3 regions of the Ureibacillus sp. FSL W8-0352 genome follow, and region 2 is predicted to be linked to each of the others. Evidence: riboswitches for the same ligand, from Rfam matches in the RefSeq annotation. Region 2 holds a riboswitch; each other region holds the start of a gene.

Region 1 (8,010 bases), 520 kb from region 2:
CGATTAAAGAAGCAATTCTCAAGGGAACTTATGAACCGATGCCAGTCCGCAGAGTCGAAATCCCGAAACCTGATGGCGGTGTTCGTTTACTAGGAATCCCTACCGTAACAGACCGTTTGATTCAACAAGCAATCGCCCAAGTACTTTCAAAAGTGTATGACCCTACATTCTCTGAAAACAGCTACGGATTTCGACCAAACCGAAGTGCTCATGATGCGGTGAGGAAAGCGAAAGAATATATAAGAGATGGATATCGATGGGTTGTAGATATGGACTTGGAGAAATTCTTTGATAAGGTCAACCATGACAGATTAATGGGTACACTCGCGAAGAGAATCCAAGATAAACCATTACTGAAATTGATTCGTAAGTATTTACAATCGGGCGTCATGATTAATGGTGTGGTGTCAAGCACATTAGAAGGAACTCCACAAGGAGGACCATTAAGTCCGCTACTATCTAACATTGTACTAGATGAACTAGATAAAGAATTGGAAAGAAGAGGACACAAATTCGTTCGATATGCGGATGACTGTAACATTTACGTGAAAAGTAAACGAGCAGGACTTCGCACAATGGCAAGTATCCAGCGATTTATTGAAGGAAAACTACGACTGAAAGTAAATGAAAAGAAATCAGCGGTCGACCGTCCATGGAAACGTAAGTTTCTAGGATTTAGCTTTACCTATCATAAAGAGCCAAAGGTTCGTATCGCAAAAGAAAGCCTTAAACGAATGAAGAATAAAGTTCGTGAAATCACATCACGCAAGATGCCCTACCCGATGGAATACCGCATTCAGAAACTGAATCAATATCTAATGGGATGGTGTGGATATTTTGCGTTAGCAGACACCAAATCTATATTCCCTGAATTAGATAAATGGATTCGTAGAAGACTTCGAATGTGTCTATGGAAGAACTGGAAGAAACCGAAAACAAAGATACGCAACCTTATTCAACTTGGCGTACCACAATGGCAAGCGTATGAATGGGGAAATACTCGGAAGAGTTATTGGCGTATTTCAAAAAGTCCAATATTACACAGAACCCTTGGTAACTCCTATTGGAGAAACCAAGGGCTGAAAAGTCTTGAAGCTCGTTATGAAAACTTGCGTCAATTATCTTAATTGAACCGCCGTATACGGAACCGTACGTACGGTGGTGTGAGAGGACGGGAGTTAATCGCTCCCTCCTACTCGATGATATATGTTGAGAAAACAACTGATTAGGAGAAACCACTTATGTACTACTACCAATCGAACTTAGAGATTCAACAAAATCGTCAAGCTTATGAATCCATGTATGATCCTAACCATATCTTGGTTCAAATCGACAAATTGATGGATTGGAATCATGTATATCAGTTACTTGAACCATTTTATCCAAGTACCATTGGTCGCCCTACGATTGATCCATTGATTTTTGTAAAAATCCTCATGATTCAGTATCTGGAAGGGTTTCGATCCGTTCGGTTTACCTGTAAACAAATCCAGCAACACGCCACATATCGCTGGTTTTTAGGTATTTCCCCCACCGATAAAGTCCCTTGCCACTCCAGCGTTTCCAAGTTTCTTCGCCATCGGGTCGATCCCGGTGTATGGGAAGCGTTATTGGATCATGTCCTTCAACGGATTCAAGAAGATGGGTTCTTGTCTCCAGAGACATGGGCAACGGATGAAACAGAGTTAAAAGCGAACGCCAATAGACTGAAACGCATCCAAGTGATTCAGACGATGGTGGAGAAAGAAGACGAGGACGTGTTACAACTGGTCAATGAAAAACGACAACAGCATGGAAAAAAACGTTAGCTCCCAAAGCAGAGAAGCTGGTAACCAAAAAGATGATCTGTAGCGTCACAGATCCAGATGCTGGGCTATCGGTCAAACATGATCCGCGTGGTCTCTTTGCGTTCCACGATCATCGAATCGTTGACACCTTGCATAATTTTATTTTGGATGCTTACGTGACTGCCGCCACCGTGCCTGGTCATCGTATTTTGATGGAGCGAATCGAGCGTGTTCAACATCGAGTAGGATATTCTCCTAAAGAAATCGTGTTAGACGCTGGCTATTATAACGCCCGACTAGCAAGAGAATTAGAGAAAAAAGGGATTTTGGCGTATATGTCGTATCGACGTTTTCATCGAAAGGAACATCCCGATTGTCGTTCCGTAAAGTTCCAGCAAGTCACAGACGATGTGTATGCGTGTCCCTGTGGCGTAAAGTTCACGTATTCCACGTCCACCCGTTCTGGATATCATGAGTACAAACCAGCAGTAAAAGGAAGTTGTGTGGGATGTCCTGCCGCAAAAGGCGCAAAGGATCGTGTATTTCGAGTTTCCGTTCATCAAGATATCTACGAACGAATGCGGAAACAACGATTATCGATGAGAGGAAAAGTGTTGCGATCGGTACGTCCATCGACGATTGAGCGAAGTTTCGCCGAAAGCAAAGAACTCCACGGTCTTCGTTTAACACGATACCGTGGAGTCCAGCAGAAGGAGTTTTGACAAAGGATGTCAAATATAAGACATGGCAAGGAGGAGATTGTGATGAAAACAGCTGATTTATGCGATGAATTTTTAAGTGAATTGCAAGTATGCCAGCTGCCGATGCAATCTTACGGCGGCAAAGCGGAATTTTCCGGACCGATCGCGACGGTCGATGTATTTGAAGATAATGTGCTCGTTCGTGAGGCGCTCGAAACTGTTCCAGCGGGCACCGTATTGGTCGTAGACGGAAAAGGTTCGCGAAATTGCGCGCTGCTCGGAGACCGTCTTGCCCAGATCGCTTGTGAGCGCGGGCTTGCCGGGGTGATTATTCACGGATGCATTCGCGATTCCGCAGAAATCGCCAATATGCCGCTTGGGGTGATGGCGATTGGCACTTGCCCGGTGAAAAGCAAAAAAGAAGGAAAGGGAAAACGGGACATTGCGCTCGAATTTGGCGACGTTCGTTGGGAGCCAGGCGCCTATGTGTACGCTGATCAAGACGGGATTGTATTGGCGAAAACGGACTTATTGAAAAAAAGTGGTTGACGATGTTTGAAAATTTGTACTACTATGAATAACAGAAATGTTCTTTGAAAAATCGACATTATATGCCAAACAAATAAGGTGCCTTTCTCATTAGAGAATAGGCTTAAAAGGGAAGTACGGTGAAAATCCGTCACGGTACCCGCCACTGTGATGGGGAGCTTTGTTGCATCATGTCACTGAAGGAAACTTCGGGAAGGCGCAATAAAGCGATGATCCTAAGTCAGGAGACCTGCCTTATTTGTTCGGACGGATACCTACGGGATTATAGGTAGACGTGCGGGAGAATGGTATACTTTTTTTTCTATATTTGTATGCATTTTTCTGCACCTCTGCGTATAGAGGTGCTTTTTATTTTGCAAAAAAGGAGAGACTCAACATGACAACATGGAACTTAATCGGAATGAAACATCATGTGCTGATTTGCAATGGAGGCAGCTGCATGCGTAAAGGGGGAGAAGAAGTAACGCTTGCCATCCGCGAAGAAATCGCGATGCTGGAGTTAGATGGCATTGTACATACGACGCGGACTCGCTGCAATGGCCGTTGCCAAGACGCGTGTGTAGTCATCGTTTACCCTGAAGGCGTATGGTACAACGGTGTGACGCCGGAAAAAGCAAGGGAGCTTGTGCGAAGGCATTTGCGAGATGGGGAATGGTTGGAAGAAACGATAACGTACCGTTATGAAGAGAAGCAAGGATTGATGATGTCAAAACAATCAAACGCCCCTCTAGGAATCTCGAAATTATGTAAAGCAACGGGAGGAACGAAAGCATGAAAAAATGGAAAGTCGCCCTTTTCCTTTGCGGTTTAGTCGTCTATTTTACGTTTACCGGCAGCACATCGGCATTTGCGATGCATATTATGGAAGGATTTTTGCCTGTTGGATGGGCGATTTTTTGGTGGCTTGTTTTTTTGCCATTTTTGATCATCGGTATGCGTTCACTAATTCGGATTACACGCGAGCATCCGGAACTAAAGCTGCTCATTGCGCTGTCCGGGGCATTTACGTTTGTGCTGTCCGCCTTAAAAATTCCATCCGTTACTGGGAGCAGCTCACATCCAACGGGGGTAGGACTCGGTGCGGTGCTGTTTGGCCCATGGACGATGGTAGTGATGGGAAGCATTTTATTGCTGTTTCAAGCGTTATTGCTGGCACATGGCGGATTGACGACATTAGGGGCAAATGCCATGTCCATGGCACGTCGGCCCGCTTGTGGCTTACGGCATTTATCGTTTTAGAAAAAAATAGAATATATCGCGACGCTGGACGATTTTTTTCGCTGCATTTTTCTCTGATTTGGCCACATATGTTGTCACCTCATTGCAATTAGCGCTGGCGTTCCCGGATGCGACAGGTGGGGTTTTCGCTTCGTTTGCCAAATTTGCCGGCATTTTTGCTATCACGCAAATACCACTGGCGATTACAGAAGGGCTGCTTACGGTCGTCGTTTGGAATTTCTTAACCACTTACAGTAGCGGCGAACTAAATCAGTTAGAGAGGGGAGTGTAATATGAAGCGAAGTCTTTTTCTTCTTGCTATTGCTGTTTTACTGGTAGTAGCGCCGTTATTGTTCATTCATCACTCTGATTTTGGCGGCACGGATGGCCAGGCGGAAAAAATGATTCAGAAGCTCGCTCCTCATTATCAACCTTGGATGGAAACCATATTTGAGCCGCCAGGCGGAGAGGTGGAAACGTTTCTGTTTTCTGTGCAGGCGGCAATCGGTGCCGGAATTATTGGCTATATTATCGGCGTCTATAAAGGCCGGGCGAACCGAAAAGAGGAAGCAAAATGATCCGGCAGTTTGACACCATCGCTTACGATAACCGCCTGCGGACAATACGCCCCGAACAAAAAGTGATATTTGCGCTTCTGTTATTAATGATGGCCATCACAGGAAACTGGAAAACGCAAGTAATGATGACGATTTGGCTTGCCATTTGGATTATCGGTTATGCGCGTGTTTCGTGGAAGGTGTACGCCAAAGCCCTCAGAGTCGTGGCATTGTTTCTGATGATGAGTTTTCCAGCTTTGCTTGTTTCGATAGACAAATCTTTTCATGTTTCCATTGACCGTTCGCAAATTTTCATCGCAATGTCTTTGCTCTCTCGTTCGGTCGCGGCATGGTCTTGCTTATTTTTTCTCTTGGTGACTACCCCGTTTCCAGAGATATTGTATGTGCTCAAACGAATGAAAGTACCATCCATTATCATTGAGTTGTTGTTTTTTATGTATAGGTTTGTATTTGTTTTCGAGAAAGCAGCAGAAGAGCTATACGTAGCAATGAAAGCAAGAAATGGAGGAAACCATTGGCGGCATGGTGGGATGTTGGTGTTCCAGCTTTTTTAAAAAATATGGCATTCCTATGAAGTGTTGCGCCTTGCTTTATGGGCACGCGGAGTTTCCGATGAAATGACCTATGTTCATGTGGAAACATATAACGAAAAAAATAAATGTTATCTGTGGGAAGCAGCCATCGGCATATGTTTGCTTCTACGGCTTGGATGATAGGAGGGCAGCAGGCAATGCTGAAAATGGACGAAGTATATTATACGTATCCGAACGGACCATGCGTGTTAAAAGGATTAAGTCTTCATGTTCCCACTGGAAAAAAATGCGCACTTATCGGTCATAACGGATGCGGCAAGACAACGTTATTTTTACATGCGAACGGGCTGTTGCGGCCCGACTCCGGAGACATCTATTGGAATGGAGAGAAGATGGATTATCGGCGTCAAACATTGCAAAAATGGCGGAAAGAGGTCGGCATCGTTTTTCAAAATCCGGAACACCAGCTTGTTGCGCCGTTGGTACGTGATGAGCTGGCGTTTGGCCTGCACCATTTAGGAATGAAAAAACATGAGATGGACGAGCTCATTGAAAAAGCGCTGGACGAGTTTGGATTACGTTCATGGTTGGACAAGCCCATTCATCATTTAAGTCTCGGTCAAAAAAAATGGCTGACGCTTGCCGCCATAATGGTGATGAATCCGAAATTATTAGTGCTCGATGAGCCGACGGCATATTTAGATCGCCTGCAAATCGAGAGGTTTGTCGAGAAGATTAACGATATTCATCGAGCTGGCACGACAGTTTTGATCGCTACTCATGATTTTGATTTTGTCTTAGAGTGGGCAGATATCGTGTTTGTCATGCATGACGGACAAATTGTCATGCAAGGATCACCGCAAGACGTATTTGCAAGGCAGCATCAATTGCAAAAATGGCGTCTTGGTGTTCCGCTGCTTGCTTCTGTATGGAAAACATTGTTTCCACACGATACGCGCATCCCGCGAAATGTGGAAGAAATGAAACAATGGATGAGAATGGTTGAGCGCACAAACCTCCGTATTAGTGAAAAAGTGATATAGTGTTTAAGTTTTTTCATTTATAACAAGAAAAGACTTGCAGAAACAGAAAGAATCATCGGTATTAAATGACTTTACCATGTGATTGTTACATGTATAGCGTGAGTCTAAAAGAAAACGGTTTTAAAAGTCATAAGTAAAGGGGCTTTGCCCCTTTTCGTAAGAGTATGTTGCTGGGAAATATTTATAACTCAACTTTCGCAGAGTAATATCTTATTGCAACTCTTGATATGACTGTTTTATATCGTCTTTCATTATTTCTCTTGTTTTTTATTGATTTTATTTTTTTAAAAGAAAAAGACACCTATCTTTTGGTAAAATTATGGTGAACAAACCAAATACCAAAGAAGGTGTCACCATTATGATAACGAAAAAAGATACTTTTGCACAACTACCAAAAGAACTTGAACGAAGATTTTCTGAATTAAATATAGGCAAACATTTGAGAAAAGCGAGAATTACTAAGGGATTTGGTTATTCATGCTTATCTATTTTCCGATAAAAATTGGTTTCAAGCACTTCAAAGTAAGAAAGCCGTGGACTTACCTAAAAAAGATACGATCTACCGTTTTCTAAATTCATCTACTTATGCTTGGCGAACTTTTTTACTTTCCTTATGTCAAGATCTTACTGGACGTATAAAAAAGCTTACATCAAACAACAGAGTGAAGGTGTTTATTGTTGATGATTCACTCTTTTCACGCAACCGAAGCAAGTCTGTTGAACTTCTTTCACGAGTATTTGATCATACAGAGAAACGATTCTATAAGGGGTTTCAGTTGCTTACTCTTGGTTGGTCTGATGGATATTCTTTTCTACCTGTAGACTTTGCTTTATTGAGTTCAGCGAAAAAGGAAAATCAACTTAACGGGGTCGATGAATCCATTGATAAACGCACTTCCGGCTACAAGCGTCGTCTTGAAGCACAACAAGATAAGCCAAGCGTTGTCTCTGCTTTATTGGATCATGCCTTAAATGCAGGAATTACAGCTGATTATGTGTTAATGGATACTTGGTTTACGCATGAGCCTTTGATTGAAAAAATCACGGATAAAGGTTTATTTGTCATTGGTATGGTCAAGCAGCTAAAACAACGTTATTTCATAGATGGTGAAGCCCATACTCTGGATGAACTCTTTAAAAAAGCAAAGCGTACCATGGAAAAGAAAGACCTACTCGGTTCGATCCATGTTCATCTTGCAAAAGGACGACAAGTCAAGATTGTATTCGTGCGTAACCGCAATAAAAAGAGTGAATGGTTAGCCATTTTGAGTACAGATACCACACTTTCAGATGAAGAAATTGTGCGTATTTACGGGATGCGCTGGGACATCGAAACATTTTTCAAGTGTACCAAATCATTGCTTAACCTAGCAAAAGAATTTCAAGGTCGTTCGTATGATCTGTTGATTAGTCATACAACGATTGTGTTTACTCGCTTTATACTCTTAGAGTGGGAGCGTAGACAAAACAACGATCCTAAAACGATTGGAAATCTCTTTTTTCTATTATGTGAAGATGTAAAAGATATGAATCTAGAGAGTGCATTGAATCAATTATTAGCGATCTTCCAAACATTAGCAGAAGCTAATGTTTGTTTGAAC
Region 2 (8,010 bases):
CTTTAAATGCCTCAATTGAAGCAGCAAGAGCCGGTGAACATGGACGAGGGTTTTCTGTTGTGGCTGATGAAGTAAAAAAGCTAGCTGAAAGTACGAAGGCCAGCGCGGAAGATATCGTGGCATTAACGAATAAAACACAAAAACAAATATCGAAAGTCTATCAAGACGCTCAAAATAATATGAGTTTAGTTGAAGAAGGAATTAAAGTAAGTGAAAAAACATCGGAGCAAATTCATCGCTTACTCGATATGATTAAACAAGTTCAAAATGGGATTAATGAGTTGTTAGGAGATATAGAAAATCAAAAAGTATCGAATGTGGATGTTCTCCAAAAATTCAAAATGACAACTCAAACTTTTGATGAAATAAATGAAGTTCTGCAAAATCATATCGAAGAATCGGATGTTGTAACAGAAAAACTATTAGAAGCAGTGGATAAAGTAAAGAACTTTCAACATTAAAATATAGTGATAAATCTAAGGTGGCTGAGGCCACGCCTGGGGAAAGCGTCACCGGAACGGAAATCAATTTTCAGTTAAAAAACTCATCATTTTCTCTTAAGAGAAAATGATGAGTTTTTATTTTTTTCACCTCTTTTTATTGAAAGCAAAGGGTTACAAGGGATTAGATCAGGGGAAGATGGTTAATGTTAAAGATAACAGAATAATAAGGAGGATGTCGATGAAGGCGCTCATTCCAATAATCATCATCGCTTTTTTTATTACTGGTTGTTCACCAAAGCAGCCACAGCCACCGAAAGTAGCTGAAACAGCTGTACATCAAACAATCGAAACAACAGCAAATATACAAATTGAAGAAATAGCAAGCAATCTTCAAATCCCTTGGTCGATTGAAAAAATAGGAGATATTTTCTACCTTTCCGAACGAAGAGGGAATATCGTTAAAGTGGAGAACGGCAATATCGAAAGACAAGAGGTACATTTCGAAAAAAGACTTTCAAGTGCTGCGGAAGCGGGATTTTTAGGATTTGTATTAGCACCGGACTTTTCACAAACAAATGAAGCTTATGGATATTACACTTATGAAGATGAATTCGGACAATATAATCGAATTGTTCGATTAAAGCTTAACGAAAATCGTTGGACTGAAGAAGAGATATTACTTGATAAAATACCAAGTGGTCGAGTACATCATGGTGGAAGATTGAAAATTGGCCCCGACGGTATGCTTTACGCTACAACAGGAGATGCACTGCGATCGTCCATTGCCCAAGATGTAAATTCGTTAGGTGGGAAAATCCTTCGAATACAATTGGACGGCTCTATCCCATCAGACAATCCTTTACCAAATTCTTATGCATTTAGTTACGGACACCGAAATCCCCAAGGGTTAACATGGGTGTCGGATGGTACGATGTATGCGAGTGAACATGGTAATCAAGCAAACGATGAAATCAACCGAATAGAAAAGGGTGAAAACTATGGCTGGCCTATTATAGAAGGAACGGAACAGAGAGATGGTATGATTTCTCCCCTCTTTACATCCGGTCCTAATAAAACGTGGGCCCCTTCTGGAATGGATTATTTCGACAATAAACTATATGTTGCAGCATTACGAGGCAATGCCATTTTAGAATTTAATTTAAATACAATGGAACAAAAAGAGGTTGTGAATAACCTAGGTAGAATTCGCGACATTCTAATTGAGGGAGATTATTTATACTTTATTACGAATAATGCAGACGGTAGAGGAAATCCTCGTGAAAATGATGACAAATTATATCGCCTTGCCATTTCGAATATTGAATAGTGAAGTAAAACCATCCACCTAATAACAAACACTATAAAGGTTTATACCCCCAACTTTTTATGTATGATGAATATAGCTGAATAAGTTTATGGAGGGATTATGATGTGTGGTCGGTTTACTTTATTTGCTTCCTATGAAAAACTACTTGAAGAATTTGATGTGGAAGTTGCGATTGCTGAAGAACTTTATCGGGAAAGTTATAATATTGCCCCTTCTCAACAAGTAATTGCTATTATTCATGATGGTAGTAAAAACAGAATGGGTTATTTAAAGTGGGGATTCATTCCTTCGTGGTCAAAAGACGAAAAATTTGCTTCTAAAATGATCAATGCAAGATCTGAAACAGTAGATGAAAAACCAAGCTTTAAACAATCTTTCTATCGTAAAAGATGCATCATCCCAATGGATTCCTTCTATGAATGGAAAAGAGAAGGCAATTCGAAAATCCCTATGCGAATTAAAATGAAAGACGATTCACTCTTCGCGGTAGCTGGTTTGTGGGATACTTGGCAAAGTCCTAACGGAGCTGTTCATACGTGTACAATTTTAACGACAACTTCTAATAAATTCATGTCGACAATTCATGAACGAATGCCAGTAATTTTACCAAAGGAACATCAACATACTTGGTTGAATCCCCAAATTCAGAATCGGGATCAATTAAAAACATTACTAGTGCCGTATCCTTCAGAATTGTTAACAGCTTATCCAGTTTCCGATAAAGTAAATTCTCCTAAAAACAATGGAAGAGAGCTCATTGAAGAAGTTTCATAAATTGGAGTCAAATTTGAAACAGCTTATCCACATTAATTGTTCTATTTTTATGAGATAATAGTATTGTGATAGCGTTTTCATTACACTCTATCACAAAACAATATTGAATTAGAGGGGTAAAAAATGAGGCAACTAGAAGAAAAAAGTCTACTATCAAATGAGTTCCTTCAAGTTCGAACAGAAATGACTCGTTTTGGTATGGCTTATAAATTTGCCCTTGAAGAAATTTCAACGAAAGTAAATATATTAAAGGAAGAATTTCGACTAACTCATGAATACAATCCGATAGAGCATGTGAATACACGAATTAAAACCGTAGAAAGCATCATTAAAAAGGCGGAAAAGAAGAAAATTCCCCTCACTTTAGAGTCTATTAAGGAAAATATTCGTGATATTGCAGGCATTCGCATCATTTGCTCTTTTGTTTCTGATATTTATCGCATTAGTGAAATGATTCAAAAACAATCAGATATTCAAGTGATAGAAATAAAAGATTATATAAAAAACCCGAAGCCTAATGGTTATCAAAGCCTCCATATTGTCATGAAAATACCTGTGTATATGTCGGACCGTAAAGAAAATGTGTTTGTAGAAATGCAAATACGTACGATTGCAATGGATTTTTGGGCGAGTCTAGAGCATAAAATATATTACAAGTACAATCGTCAAATACCAGAACGAATAAAAGAAGAATTAAAAATGCGGCATTAACGGCAGCTGAATTAGATCAAAAAATGGAGAAAATTAATCAAGAGGTCAATATTTTAAAGGATCAAGAAAATCAACTAACGCAGTATATACATAAACCAACAACCGTCGTAAACCTATTAGATTTGAGAAAATAAGAATGGGCTTCCAAATAACTTGGAAGCCCATTCTTAATGTGCGCCCGGCATGTACATGAACTATAGGGTGTAAGTCCCGAACCCCGAAGACAGAAGTAGAGGTTAGCCAAGAGCAAGGGTGTCCGTGGTGACGCGGAATCTGAAGGAAGCTGGAGGCAAAACACCGGTCCGAGGAACACGAACCTCATATAAGGCTAGGTATGATTGAGTGAGTTTGCGTAACAAAACAAAGCTCTTTCTGTCGAAGGTCATATCGAGTAAATGAGGCGGATAGATGGTGTGAAAGTGCATGTACTTACCCGGGGAGGTCTGGCGGATAGGTGAAGTTCGCTTCATAACCTACTTAGTGATAAGTAGCTGAACCGTCAGAAGTCAGCAGAGGTCATAGTATTAGTTGGTTTAGAACTACTAAGAAGGACCGAACAATTAAGAGAGAATAGCCCTTGGCATTCAGTGAGTCATGATGAACACAGAAAACGTAGTACCTCACTTGAGGAAGGAAGCGGTGAATCCCGTGGGAGACCTCTTGGAGGGTGGAGTGACCACTGGCATAAGAAGACAAGCTATTCACGGAAGTTATGAAAACTTGCGTCAATTATCTTAATTGAACCGCCGTATACGGAACCGTACGTACGGTGGTGTGAGAGGACGGGAGCTAATCACTCCCTCCTACTCGATTGTGCGCCCGGCATGTACATGAACTATAGGGTGTAAGTCCCGAACCCCGAAGACAGAAGTAGAGGTTAGCCAAGAGCAAGGGTGTCCGTGGTGACGCGGAATCTGAAGGAAGCTGGAGGCAAAACACCGGTCCGAGGAACACGAACCTCATATAAGGCTAGGTATGATTGAGTGAGTTTGCGAAACAAAACAAAGCTCTTTCTGTCGAAGGTCATATCGAGTAAATGAGGCGGATAGATGGTGTGAAAGTGCATGTACTTACCCGGGGAGGTCTGGCGGATAGGTGAAGTTCGCTTCATAACCTACTTAGTGATAAGTAGCTGAACCGTCAGAAGTCAGCAGAGGTCATAGTATTAGTTGGTTTAGAACTACTAAGAAGGACCGAACAATTAAGAGAGAATAGCCCTTGGCATTCAGTGAGTCATGATGAACACAGAAAACATAGTACCTCACTTGAGGAAGGAAGCGGTGAATCCCGTGGGAGTCCTCTTGGAGGGTGGAGTGACCACTGGCATAAAGAGAACAGCTATTCACGGAAGTTATGAAAACTTGCGTCAATTATCTTAATTGAACCGCCGTATACGGAACCGTACGTACGGTGGTGTGAGAGGACGGGAGCTAATCACTCCCTCCTACTCGATTAAATCGATTGTTGTTTTGACATAATTTGTTGCATATATTGTTGGGATTCTTCTAAAGTTGTCATATGATTCATCATTGCGCTTGCTGCATCAAGTAATGGGAATGCTAATGCAGCCCCGGAACCTTCACCTAAACACATATTCATATGTAACAATGGTTCTATCCCTAACACTTGATTTGCAATTTTTGCACCAAGCTCTTCAGAAAAATGAGAAGGTATAATATAATCTTTTACTTTCGGTTCTAGTTGATACGCAATGAGTGCAGCAACTGTTGAAATAAACCCATCAATGACTACAGGTACTCGATTTGCAGCAGCACTTAATACAACTCCCGCCATCCCACCTAATTCCAAACCACCAACTTTTGATAGAACATCAATGGCATCGTCAGGGTTCGGTTGATTTACTTGAATTGCTTGTCGAATGACCGATATTTTGTGTTCAATACTGTCTACACCAGCTCCTTTTCCCGTAACGATAGAAGGATCACATTGATGGAAAACAGATAAAACTGCGGAGCTAGCAGTTGTATTGCAAATGCCCATTTCTCCCGTGGCAAGTACATTCATACCATTTTTTATTTGTTCATTAGCAACTTCAATACCAACTTCAATCGATTGAATTGCTTCCTCTCTCGTCATTGCAGGGCCTTTTGCCATATTGTCTGTTCCGTATTTTACTTTTTTAATAATGACCCCTGCATCTTTAGGTAAGTCTTCTTTTATACCTACATCTACGGGAATCACTTTAGCTCCAGCAGACTTTGCAATGACACATACCCCAGTAAATCCTTTAGCAAAACCAAGAGATTGCATTACTGTTACAAATTGAGGATTATTTGAAACATTTTCTTCATGGACTCCATGATCCGCAGCTAATGAAATAACCGCTTTATTCGTTACATCCAGCTCAAGTTTTCTATAAATCCCCGCCAGTTGAATTGCGATAGATTCTAACTTTCCTAAACTTTTTAACGGTTTACAAAGAGCATCAACTTTTTGTTGGGCTTGTTCCGCAATGTTCTTGTCTAATCCCTTAATCTGTTTTAATGTAGCGTTTAATAATTCCATAAAATCTCCTCCATATTTCAGTTAATAAAAAAGGAAAAGTCCGCAGTTTATTCCATAACAAAATAAACTACAGACTTTTCCATCGTACTGTATGTATACGCGTAATTAGGCAGGTCTCCTGGCTTAGGTTCATCACATATATGGGCCTTCCCAGTTTCCTAGTGGCATTTCCATATTGCTCTCCATTACAGTGGTGGGACCGCTAAAGATTTTCACTTTATTCCCTATTCTCCCTTAACGGGCACCTAATTACAGCTATTTACTTTTAAAATAAATGTATAATGAAGTGGTATTATAGTCAAGGATTCAAGAATCTATATGGAAGAGGAGTTATCAATGGTAGCTGCATTAAAGCTTATAAAATATTTAAAACCATATAAACATTTTGCTATATTAGCTCCGCTATTGATGGTATTAGAGGTGGCGATGGATTTAATTCAGCCTACGATTATTCACAAAATTATCGATGAAGGAATCGCAAATAATGACACATCCTACATCATTATGATGTTTATTGCCATTTTGCTATGTGCTTTTATAGGATGGCTTACCGGGGCTGGTTGTGGCTATTATAGTTCGAAAGCTGCTGTAAATTTTGCAACAGATATAAGAGCAGATTTATATGAAACGATTACATACTTTTCTAATAGTAATAAAGATAAATTTACGTTAGGTAAGCTGATCACGAATTTAACGAATGACGTGGAAATGTTACAAAAAGCATTAATAATGCTTTTAAAAGTTTTTGTCCGTGGTCCTTTAATGTTTATTGGAGCAGTAATCGTTGTTTTCTTTACTGCAAGAGAGTTATTTCCGGTGTTATTTTTTGTAGTTCCAGTATTAATCATTAGTTTATATGTATTTATTAAATTATCGATAGTGTTGTTTCGAAAAGTACAAGAAGCGATGGACCAAATTAATACTCGGGTACAAGAAAACCTTGCAGGAATTCGTGTCATTAAAGCATTTAACCGAATGGCGTTTCAAGTAAAGCAATTTAAAGTAGTAAACGATCGCATAACGAAACGGAATATGACAGCAGATCAAGTTGTAGCTGCGTTAATGCCAATTACTCAGTTCGTTGTAAATATCGGAATTGTTTTAGCGCTAATGCTAGGGGTAGTGAAAGTTGAAGCAGGTACAATTGAAATTGGGGTAATCGTTGCATTTATCAACTATTTAATGATGATAATGAACGGTTTAATGAGCTCCAGCAACGTACTTATTCAAATTGCTCGTGCCATTCCAAGTGCGGAACGAGTTGTAGACGTATTAGAGGAAAGCCCGGATATTACCAATGTAAAAAATCCAGTTACTAAAGAAATTAAAGGCGATGTGAAATTTGAACACGTGAGTTTTTCTTATACGAAACTAGGAGAGCCAGTATTAAAAGATATTTCATTTGAAGTGAAAGCCGGTAGTACGGTCGGTATTATCGGGATGACAGGGAGTGGGAAATCGACTCTCATTAAGTTGCTTGCCCGTTTAATGGATGTAGATGAAGGAACGATTTACATTGACGGTATTCCAATCCAACAATACAACATTGAAACTTTACGAAATTCATTAGCCTTCGCTCTACAAAAGGCAACGTTATTCTCTACAACGATTGAAGAAAACTTGAAATATGGAAAAAATGATGCATCCAAAAAGGAGATACAAGAGGCGTTAATCGCATCAAATGCTTTTGAATTCGTTGAAAAATTAGATTATAAAGAACAACACGAACTAACACAAGGAGCAACGAATTTATCTGGAGGACAAAAACAACGTCTAGCGATGAGTCGTGCCCTCATTCGAAAGCCAAAAATATTAGTGTTAGATGATACAACGTCTGCAGTAGATAGTATTTCAGAAAAAATCATTCAAAATAATATGAAAGAAAATAATAGTGAAAGTACGAAATTTATCGTATCGTCAAAAATTTCTTCCATTCAACATGCGGACTTAATAATTGTGCTAGAAGACGGCCGCATTGTTGCGAAAGGAACTCATGATGAATTGTTGGAGACAAATATATATTACAAAGAAATTGTAGCAACTCAAGTGAATAATGGAGGTGCTATTCATGAATAGATTACAGGAGTCCATTTCCGGAAGAGGAGGCGGTCGTGGGCAAGGACCGACGGCAAAGCCGAAAAATCAAAAAGAAACATTAAAACGGATTTGGAGCTACTTAAAATTACAAAGATTGGGCATTGTTTCTGTAATATTGTTAGTGTTTATTAC
Region 3 (8,010 bases), 840 kb from region 2:
ATATTTCACCGCTATTCTTAACACCGCAAGAAGCGGCACAAATGGCAGTGGAAAACGACGTGCACTGTGTAGGTGTATCTTCTTTAGCAGCAGGCCATAAAACGTTAGTACCTGAATTAATTGAAGAATTAGAAAAATTAGGTAGAGGAGATATTATCGTTGTCGTTGGCGGTGTAATCCCTGCTCAAGATTACCAATTCCTATACGATAAGGGTGTATCTGCAATCTTTGGACCAGGTACAGTAATCCCAGTTGCAGCGATTAAAATTATTGAAGAAATCTATCATCGATTAGGTTATGAGGAAGTGTCTGAATGATGGACGAAAAAAACGCAGAAGAGACTGCACTACATGTCATGAAAGGTATTGAAAGCAAACACGATGGAATGACATATGTTGCGCCAAAAAAATTTCGAAAAAAGCGGCAACAACAAGTTGATATAAAGCAATTAGCGAGTGAAGTACGCGGAGGAAAGCGCACTTCGCTTTCAAAAGCAATTACTTTAATTGAAAGTTCCAATCATGAACATAAGGTGCTGGCTCAAAATTTATTGCAAGAATTATTACCTTTTACAGGAAACAGTATTCGGATTGGAATAACGGGGGTTCCCGGAGCAGGTAAGAGCACTTTTATTGAAGCGTTTGGTACAATGCTTTGCGAGATGGGGAAAAAAGTTGCCGTTCTTGCAATAGACCCTAGTTCTACCATTTCCGGCGGCAGCGTTTTAGGGGATAAAACACGAATGGAACATTTAAGCCGTCATCAAAACGCATTTGTACGTCCTTCACCAAGTGCCGGTACCTTAGGCGGTGTTCATAAAAAAACGCGGGAAACGATGCTTCTTTGTGAAGCAGCTGGATACGATATTATTTTAATTGAGACTGTTGGAGTAGGGCAAAGTGAGACGTATGTTCGTGGTATGGTTGACTTTTTCCTTCTTCTCGTCTTAACAGGCGCAGGTGATGAATTACAAGGCTTGAAAAAAGGCATTATGGAATTGGCAGATGGTATTGTTGTCCATAAAGCTGATGGAGACAATGTAAAAAAAGCGAAAAAAACCGTTCAAGAATATAGGAAAATCCTGCATTTCTTACAACCGTCAACTCCAGGTTGGGAATCAAAAACTGTTCCTGTTTCATCCTATGAAAAAACAGGATTGGAAGATGTTTGGGAAATGATTTTATCGTTTGAAAAACAAATGAAAGAATCCAGCTACTGGTTCACAAGAAGACGAGAACAAACAAGTGATTGGTTCCATTCAATGATTACCGACCATCTAATTGATTCATTTTTTGGTAATAAAGATAACAAAGAATTAGTGAAAAAGCTGGAAGAAGAAATATTGCAAGGAAAATTAACCGTAACGCAAGGCATACACAAATTGTTCCCCAATCAGTAACTGCCTTTAGGTTGTAATCCATGTATAAAACCCATTTCAGAGAATCCTTTTTAAGTATTTGCAATTAACTTTTCCTTCTTCTATGCTAAAATTAATACTTGAAAGGAGATTGAAATGTATGAGTATGGATTACGATTTATTTATGCAAGAAATTATTACCACTGCACGAGCTGAAATGGAGAATGCTGGATATGAGCAATTAAGAACCCCAGAAGATGTAGAAAAGGCCTTTGCACGTCCTGGAACTACTCTTGTCATGATTAATTCTGTATGCGGCTGTGCAGGAGGTATTGCGCGACCTGCAGCGGCAAGTGCAATTCATTATGATAAACGTCCAGATTATCTAGTAACGGTTTTTGCTGGACAAGATAAAGAAGCAACGGCTGCTGCACGTGCGCATTTTGGAGACGAACATATTCCTTCATCACCAGCTTTTGTTTTACTGAAAGACGGAAAAGTTGTCGCTGATATAGGTCGTCATGAAATAGAAGGACATGATGTAATGTCAGTTATTACAAATTTACAAGCCAATTTTGAAGAATATTGCGATGAAGTATAATTAAACCAAAAATAGAATCCGCATACTCGTATCATTCAAGTATTGCGGATTCTAACTTATTCATTTCATGAATAGATAGAAAATTTGCTTACTATATTTTCAGAAATCATTTAATTTTATTTTTATATCAAATTTTTTTAATTGTAGCTGTTGTGGTACAGTGTTGTTGGTTGATATACATTTTTTCAAAATAAAAAAGCGATTACATATCTTGTAACCGCTGTAAAGAATGTTAGAAGAATGATAAACCGAATGCCAATGTTGAAAGTAACATGATTGCAATCATCGCGTAGACTATTATTTTTTGAAATTTTTTGTTGCTCATATTCTCGCTCTCTCCTTTTTTTCATAGGATTAGTTTATCAAATCTGAAAAATTTCTCAAGTACGTAGCGGAAATTTCGTAATTTCGCTACAATAGATTATGTACTATAACAGAAGGGGTGGCATGATGGAAAAAGTCGATCATATTGGAATCGCAGTAAAAAACCTAGACGATTCAGTAAAATATTATACTGAAGTTTTAGGTTTGAAATTAGAAAGAATTGAAGAGGTTCCATCGCAAAATGTACGAGTAGCATTTATCGATGCTGGGAATGTACATATTGAATTATTACAACCCTTAAGTGAAGAAGGGGCGATTTATAACCATATACAAAAACGTGGAGAAGGAATTCAACACATTTGTTTCAATGTAGATAATATTCGAGAAAAAATGGCTGAATTAAAAGAAAAGGGAGTTCGCCTTCTGTCTGAAGAGCCTATACCTGCAGCTGGGGGAGCTGAAGCATGCTTTATTCATCCAAAAGATAGTTTTGGAGTTTTATATGAACTATATGAAAAAAAGTGATAAAGGGGTTAAGGAATCATGGATATGTTAGATAAAATCGATGAAATGTATGACCGAAAAAGAGAGATTTATTTAGGCGGTGGGGACAAGCGCATTGAAAAGCAACATGAAAAAGGTAAGCTAACAGCACGTGAACGTATTGATCTATTACTAGATGAAGGCACTTTCGTTGAAATAAATCCATTTATTAAACATAGAGTAACAGATTTCGGCATGGGTGAACAAAATGGCCCTGGTGACGGTGTTGTGACTGGATACGGTAAAGTGAATGGCCGTCCTGTTTATTTATTTGCTCAAGATTTCACAGTATTCGGCGGTGCATTAGGAGAAATGCACGCGAAAAAAATTGCTGCAGTGATGGATTTGGCTGCAAAAAATGGAGCGCCATTCATCGGCATCAATGACTCTGGCGGTGCCCGTATTCAAGAAGGAGTATTATCATTAGACGGTTATGGCCACATCTTCTATCGCAACTCGATTTATTCTGGGGTTATTCCACAAATTTCGGTGATTATGGGTCCATGTGCTGGCGGTGCTGTATATTCTCCAGCAATTACAGACTTTATTTTAATGGTGGATAAAACATCCCAAATGTTCATTACTGGTCCGAAAGTAATTGAAGCGGTTACAGGAGAAAAAATTTCATCAGAAGATTTAGGCGGTTCAAAAGTGCATAACACAATCAGCGGTAACGCTCATTTCCGCGCCCCTTCTGAAGAAGAAGCGATTGAACAAATTAAGAGATTATTAAGCTATTTACCACAAAGTAATAAAGAAAAAGCACCAAAATTACCACGCCCTGAAGGAGACGATTGGCGTCCTGAATTAATTGACGTTGTTCCAATTGAACCTACACGTCCTTACGATGTTCGTAAAGTCATTGAACAAGTGGTGGATGAAGGTTCCTTCATGGAAGTCCATTCTGAATTTGCGAAAAACATTGTTGTAGGATTTGCTCGTATTGCTGGACAATCTGTTGGATTAGTTTGTAACCAACCAAAGGCCTTAGCAGGTGGTCTTGATATTGACTCATCCGATAAAGCTGCCCGTTTCATTCGCACTTGTGATGCATTCAATATTCCAATCATTACATTTGAAGACGTATCAGGATTCTTCCCTGGCGTTAAACAGGAACATGGCGGTATCATTCGTCACGGTGCTAAAATCTTATATGCTTATTCTGAAGCAACCGTTCCAAAAATTACAGTCATTTTACGAAAAGCATATGGTGGAGCATACGTTGCGCTAAATTCAAAAGCCATTGGTGCAGATTTAGTATTCGCTTGGCCAAATGCAGAGATAGCCGTAATGGGTGCTGCTGGAGCTGCTAACATCATCTTTGCGAACGAAATTGCAAATTCAGAAGATCCGGAAGCTACACGCCAAGCAAAAATTGAGGAATATAAAGAAAAATTTGCTAATCCATATGTTGCTGCTTCACTTGGAATGGTTGATGATGTAATCGATCCAAGAGAAACTCGCATTAAGTTAATTCAAGGATTAGAAATGCTTGAAAATAAAGAAGAATCAAGACCTAAGAAAAAACACGGAAATATTCCGCTATAATTGTGAAAATTTCCAATTACGTACCATTAGAAGCACAAGCTAATCCCAGTTTGTACTTCGATTTTTCCAAAAATTCAAATTGGTTCTAACAATATTTCATATCAAAAGGTAATGAATATTATATGAATTTAGTAATTATTTTGTCTTATTTATAGAAAGATATAGAAATTTTTCAAACAATATGCTACAATTCAACTAAATTTCAACAACTGAATAATCTATACGGTGCTAATGAAAATTAGCTTAAAAGGGAAACTAGTGAGAATCTAGTGCGGTCCCGCCACTGTGAAGAGGAGCTCAAAATCAAATGCCACTGTGCAAACGGGAAGGCGATTTTGTAGCGATGACTCTAAGCCAGGAGACCTGCCGTATGGAGTGGATGGTAGTGTCCTACGAGGATAGGTACACGAATAGGCATGATTGGATTATTATGTCTTATTGTGGGACACTGCTAATTTGGCAGTGTTTTTTTATTTTCAAATTTTCATTTTAGGAGGAATTTTATGAAAGTCTCAATCAAAATACTTTACTTTCTAGCAGTATTATTAATCATTCCTAATACAGCTTTTGCTATGCATATCATGGAAGGTTTTTTACCAATCAAGTGGGCAATATTTTGGTGGCTCCTTACATTCCCTTTTTTAATCATTGGATTAAAGAAAATGAGTAGTTTAGTAAAGAGAAATGCTGAGACGAAGTTATTACTAGGTTTATCGGGTGCATTCACTTTTGTATTATCCGCATTAAAAATTCCTTCGGTTACTGGAAGTTGTTCTCATCCTACGGGTGTTGGGTTAGGAACCGTATTATTTGGACCATTTGTAATGAGTGTTTTAGGTACCATCGTGTTATTATTCCAATCATTATTAATTAGCCCATGGAGGTTTAACAACGCTTGGCGCCAATGCGTTTTCGATGGCGATTGCTGGACCTTTTATCGCCTATGGAGTATTTAAAGGCTTCAATAGGATCGGTTTGCCCTTTACTCTAGCAGTTTTCTCAGCAGCAACATTGGCAGATTTAGGTACATATGTCATTACATCTATTCAACTTGCACTAGCCTTTCCATCTGAAGTTGGTGGAATTTTCGCTTCATTTGTAAAGTTTGCTGGCGTATTCGCTGTTACACAGGTACCATTAGCAATTATTGAAGGATTGATTTCAGTAATGGTGATGAATTTCTTATTGAAATACAACGAAAGAGAATTAAAGTTACTTCAAGTACTAAAGAAACCTCAGGAGGTGAAGTAAGATGTTAAAAAAGAATATGCTTTTATTAATTTTGATCATTTTTTTAATGATTGTCCCGCTGATTTTTAACGGAGATGCAGAATATGGTGGTGCAGACGGAGAAGCGGAAGAATTAATTACAGCACTGAACCAATCCTATGAACCATGGTTTTCAAGTATTTGGGAGCCTCCTAGTGGTGAAATAGAAAGTTTATTATTCGTACTACAAGGAGCAATCGGTGCAGGGTTCATTGGTTACTTTATAGGATATATGCGAGGCCGGAATAGGGGCGGAAATGCAGAGATACAGAAATGAGAATGTTAGAATATTTCGCTTATCAATCACCTTTAAGAAATAAACACCCAATCGAAAAAATGGGATTTGCTCTTATTCCATTAATATTGAATATCGTATTTCAAAATGTTCTTACATCCATATTCATATTTTGCATCATGACAGTTATTACTTTAATAATCGGAAAAGTTCCGATTCGTCTATATTTGAAGTTATTGCTTATTCCAGTGGTATTTCTAATTTCAAGTATACTAGTCATTTTACTCAATTTTTCAACTAACCCTATAGAAGGTGCCATTTTTCAATCTATTATTGGTCCCGTCACGATTTCAATTTCGATAACGAGTGTTGAAAAGGCATTGATGCTATTTGTTGTTGCTTTATCGAGTATTAGTTGTTTGTATTTTTTAATTTTATCTACGACGATTCAAGATTTTCTATATGGATTAAGGTGTTGTAAAGTACCAACTACTTTATTGGATTTAATTGCATTAATGTATCGATTTATATATATATTTCTTGATTCCAGCAGGACAATCTATCTTGCACAAATAGCAAGGTTAGGTCACAGTTCTTTATTAAATTCTATCAAATCAATTGGACTTATAATCAGTGCTTTGTTTATTAAGGTATTTCAAGAAATGAAAGACTTAAATAATGCGATAAATGCAAGAAGTGTAGATGGATATTCAGCAGTCATTTCAAGAGAACTTCATTTTTCAACAAGTAGTTGGATATTTACGTTGTTAGTGAATTTGTTCATTATCGTCTTTTATTTCACCGTTGGGAGAGTTGGTTAAAATGAATACTCCTTTGTTTGAATTGAAAGAAGTTTCTTATACCTATGAAGATGGAACAGAAGCTTTACAAAAAATAAATTTACAAATTGATCAAGGAAAAAAAATTGCTTTGTTAGGTAGTAATGGAGCAGGGAAATCCACTTTAATATTGCATTTAAATGGTTTATTAAAACCAACCTCCGGAACAATTTATTTTAAAGGACAACCATTATCCTATTCAAAAAAAGAATTGTTAAATGTTAGACGCAAGGTTGGAATTGTTTTTCAAAATCCAGAAACCCAGTTGTTTAATGGAACTGTTTGGGATGATATTGCCTATGGGCCATTTAATTTACATTTAGCAGAACAGGAACGAAAGTCGTTGATAGAGAAAGCAATTAATCAAACAGATGTTGAATCATTATTAGATAAACCGATTCACTTTTTAAGTGTTGGGCAAAAAAAGCGAGTTTCCATCGCTGGAGTTCTTGCTATGGATCCTGAAGTCATCATATTAGATGAGCCGACTGCATCTTTAGATATTTATTACACAAGGAAAATACGAAAATTGTTAAACGAACTTCATTGTGACGGGAGAACACTCATTCTTTCTACTCATGATATTGACTTTGCTTATGAATGGGCTGACGAAGTCGTTGTGATGCATCATGGAGAAATGTTATATCACGGTGCTTTTTATCGTTTGTTTGAAGAAAACAAGGACATTGTGAAAAAAGCAAATTTAGAAACATCCATAATATTCGAAATTGCGCAAATGATGAAAATGCAAGGACTCATTTCAAAACTAGATGATGTACGTTCAAAAGAAAAAGTAATAGATGTTCTTCATGATTGTTTCATGAAGGCAAAGAATTAAAAGGGGTGATGAGTTTGAAGGGAAAGCTTTACATTGTCGGATTTGGTCCAGGTGATGCTAATCACATTACCTATCGTGCAGTTGAAGCAATCAAAGCTAGTGATACAATCATTGGCTATAAAACTTACGTCGAGCTAATTAAAGATTTATTAGATTCCAAACAACAAATTATTAGTACAGGGATGACAGAGGAAGTATCACGAGCACAAGCGGCAATAAAACTTGCTGAAGCGGGGCACCATGTGTCGGTCATTTCAAGTGGTGATTCAGGTGTATACGGTATGGCTGGTTTAATTTATGAAGTGCTCGTTGAACAAGGGTGGAATAAAGAAACCGGGGTTGAAATTGAAGTTATTCCTGGCATTTCTGCAGTTCATTCTTGCGGTTCCCTTCTTGGAGCTCCAATAATGCATGATTCATGCACAATTAGTTTAAGCGACCATTTAACGCCATGGT

Evidence for each region. Region 2 has a riboswitch for cobalamin ahead of cobT (nicotinate-nucleotide--dimethylbenzimidazole phosphoribosyltransferase). Riboswitches for the same ligand answer to the same signal wherever they lie in the genome.
Region 1: it holds a riboswitch for cobalamin, as region 2 does, so the genes downstream of both, NST98_RS10255 ((2Fe-2S) ferredoxin domain-containing protein) here and cobT (nicotinate-nucleotide--dimethylbenzimidazole phosphoribosyltransferase) in region 2, are expected to answer to the same signal.
Region 3: it holds a riboswitch for cobalamin, as region 2 does, so the genes downstream of both, NST98_RS03250 (energy-coupling factor ABC transporter permease) here and cobT (nicotinate-nucleotide--dimethylbenzimidazole phosphoribosyltransferase) in region 2, are expected to answer to the same signal.

The regions. Positions count from the first base shown of each region.
Region 1 is NZ_JBBOQT010000001.1:2,001,550-2,009,559, reverse strand. It holds gene ltrA (group II intron reverse transcriptase/maturase) at 1-1,127, shown strand, start outside; partial or broken gene NST98_RS17320 (transposase) at 1,242-2,497, shown strand; gene rraA (ribonuclease E activity regulator RraA) at 2,552-3,037, shown strand; cobalamin riboswitch at 3,097-3,288, shown strand; gene NST98_RS10255 ((2Fe-2S) ferredoxin domain-containing protein) at 3,414-3,812, shown strand; partial or broken gene NST98_RS10250 (energy-coupling factor ABC transporter permease) at 3,809-4,547, shown strand; gene NST98_RS10245 (energy-coupling factor ABC transporter substrate-binding protein) at 4,549-4,833, shown strand; gene cbiQ (cobalt ECF transporter T component CbiQ) at 4,830-5,387, shown strand; gene NST98_RS10235 (energy-coupling factor ABC transporter ATP-binding protein) at 5,564-6,409, shown strand; partial or broken gene NST98_RS10230 (IS4 family transposase) at 6,768-8,010, shown strand, end outside.
Region 2 is NZ_JBBOQT010000001.1:1,476,955-1,484,964, reverse strand. It holds gene NST98_RS07630 (methyl-accepting chemotaxis protein) at 1-461, shown strand, start outside; gene NST98_RS07625 (PQQ-dependent sugar dehydrogenase) at 682-1,770, shown strand; gene NST98_RS07620 (SOS response-associated peptidase) at 1,870-2,544, shown strand; partial or broken gene NST98_RS07615 (GTP pyrophosphokinase) at 2,668-3,389, shown strand; gene NST98_RS07610 (hypothetical protein) at 3,850-3,993, shown strand; gene NST98_RS07605 (hypothetical protein) at 4,491-4,634, shown strand; gene cobT (nicotinate-nucleotide--dimethylbenzimidazole phosphoribosyltransferase) at 4,708-5,781, opposite strand; cobalamin riboswitch at 5,873-6,045, opposite strand; gene NST98_RS07595 (ABC transporter ATP-binding protein) at 6,118-7,857, shown strand; partial or broken gene NST98_RS07590 (ABC transporter ATP-binding protein) at 7,850-8,010, shown strand, end outside.
Region 3 is NZ_JBBOQT010000001.1:632,306-640,315, forward strand. It holds gene scpA (methylmalonyl-CoA mutase) at 1-317, shown strand, start outside; gene meaB (methylmalonyl Co-A mutase-associated GTPase MeaB) at 314-1,399, shown strand; gene NST98_RS03230 (BrxA/BrxB family bacilliredoxin) at 1,518-1,958, shown strand; gene prli42 (stressosome-associated protein Prli42) at 2,191-2,283, opposite strand; gene mce (methylmalonyl-CoA epimerase) at 2,409-2,807, shown strand; gene NST98_RS03245 (acyl-CoA carboxylase subunit beta) at 2,826-4,373, shown strand; cobalamin riboswitch at 4,580-4,758, shown strand; partial or broken gene NST98_RS03250 (energy-coupling factor ABC transporter permease) at 4,877-5,624, shown strand; gene NST98_RS03255 (energy-coupling factor ABC transporter substrate-binding protein) at 5,626-5,919, shown strand; gene cbiQ (cobalt ECF transporter T component CbiQ) at 5,916-6,698, shown strand; gene NST98_RS03265 (energy-coupling factor ABC transporter ATP-binding protein) at 6,700-7,554, shown strand; gene cobJ (precorrin-3B C(17)-methyltransferase) at 7,563-8,010, shown strand, end outside.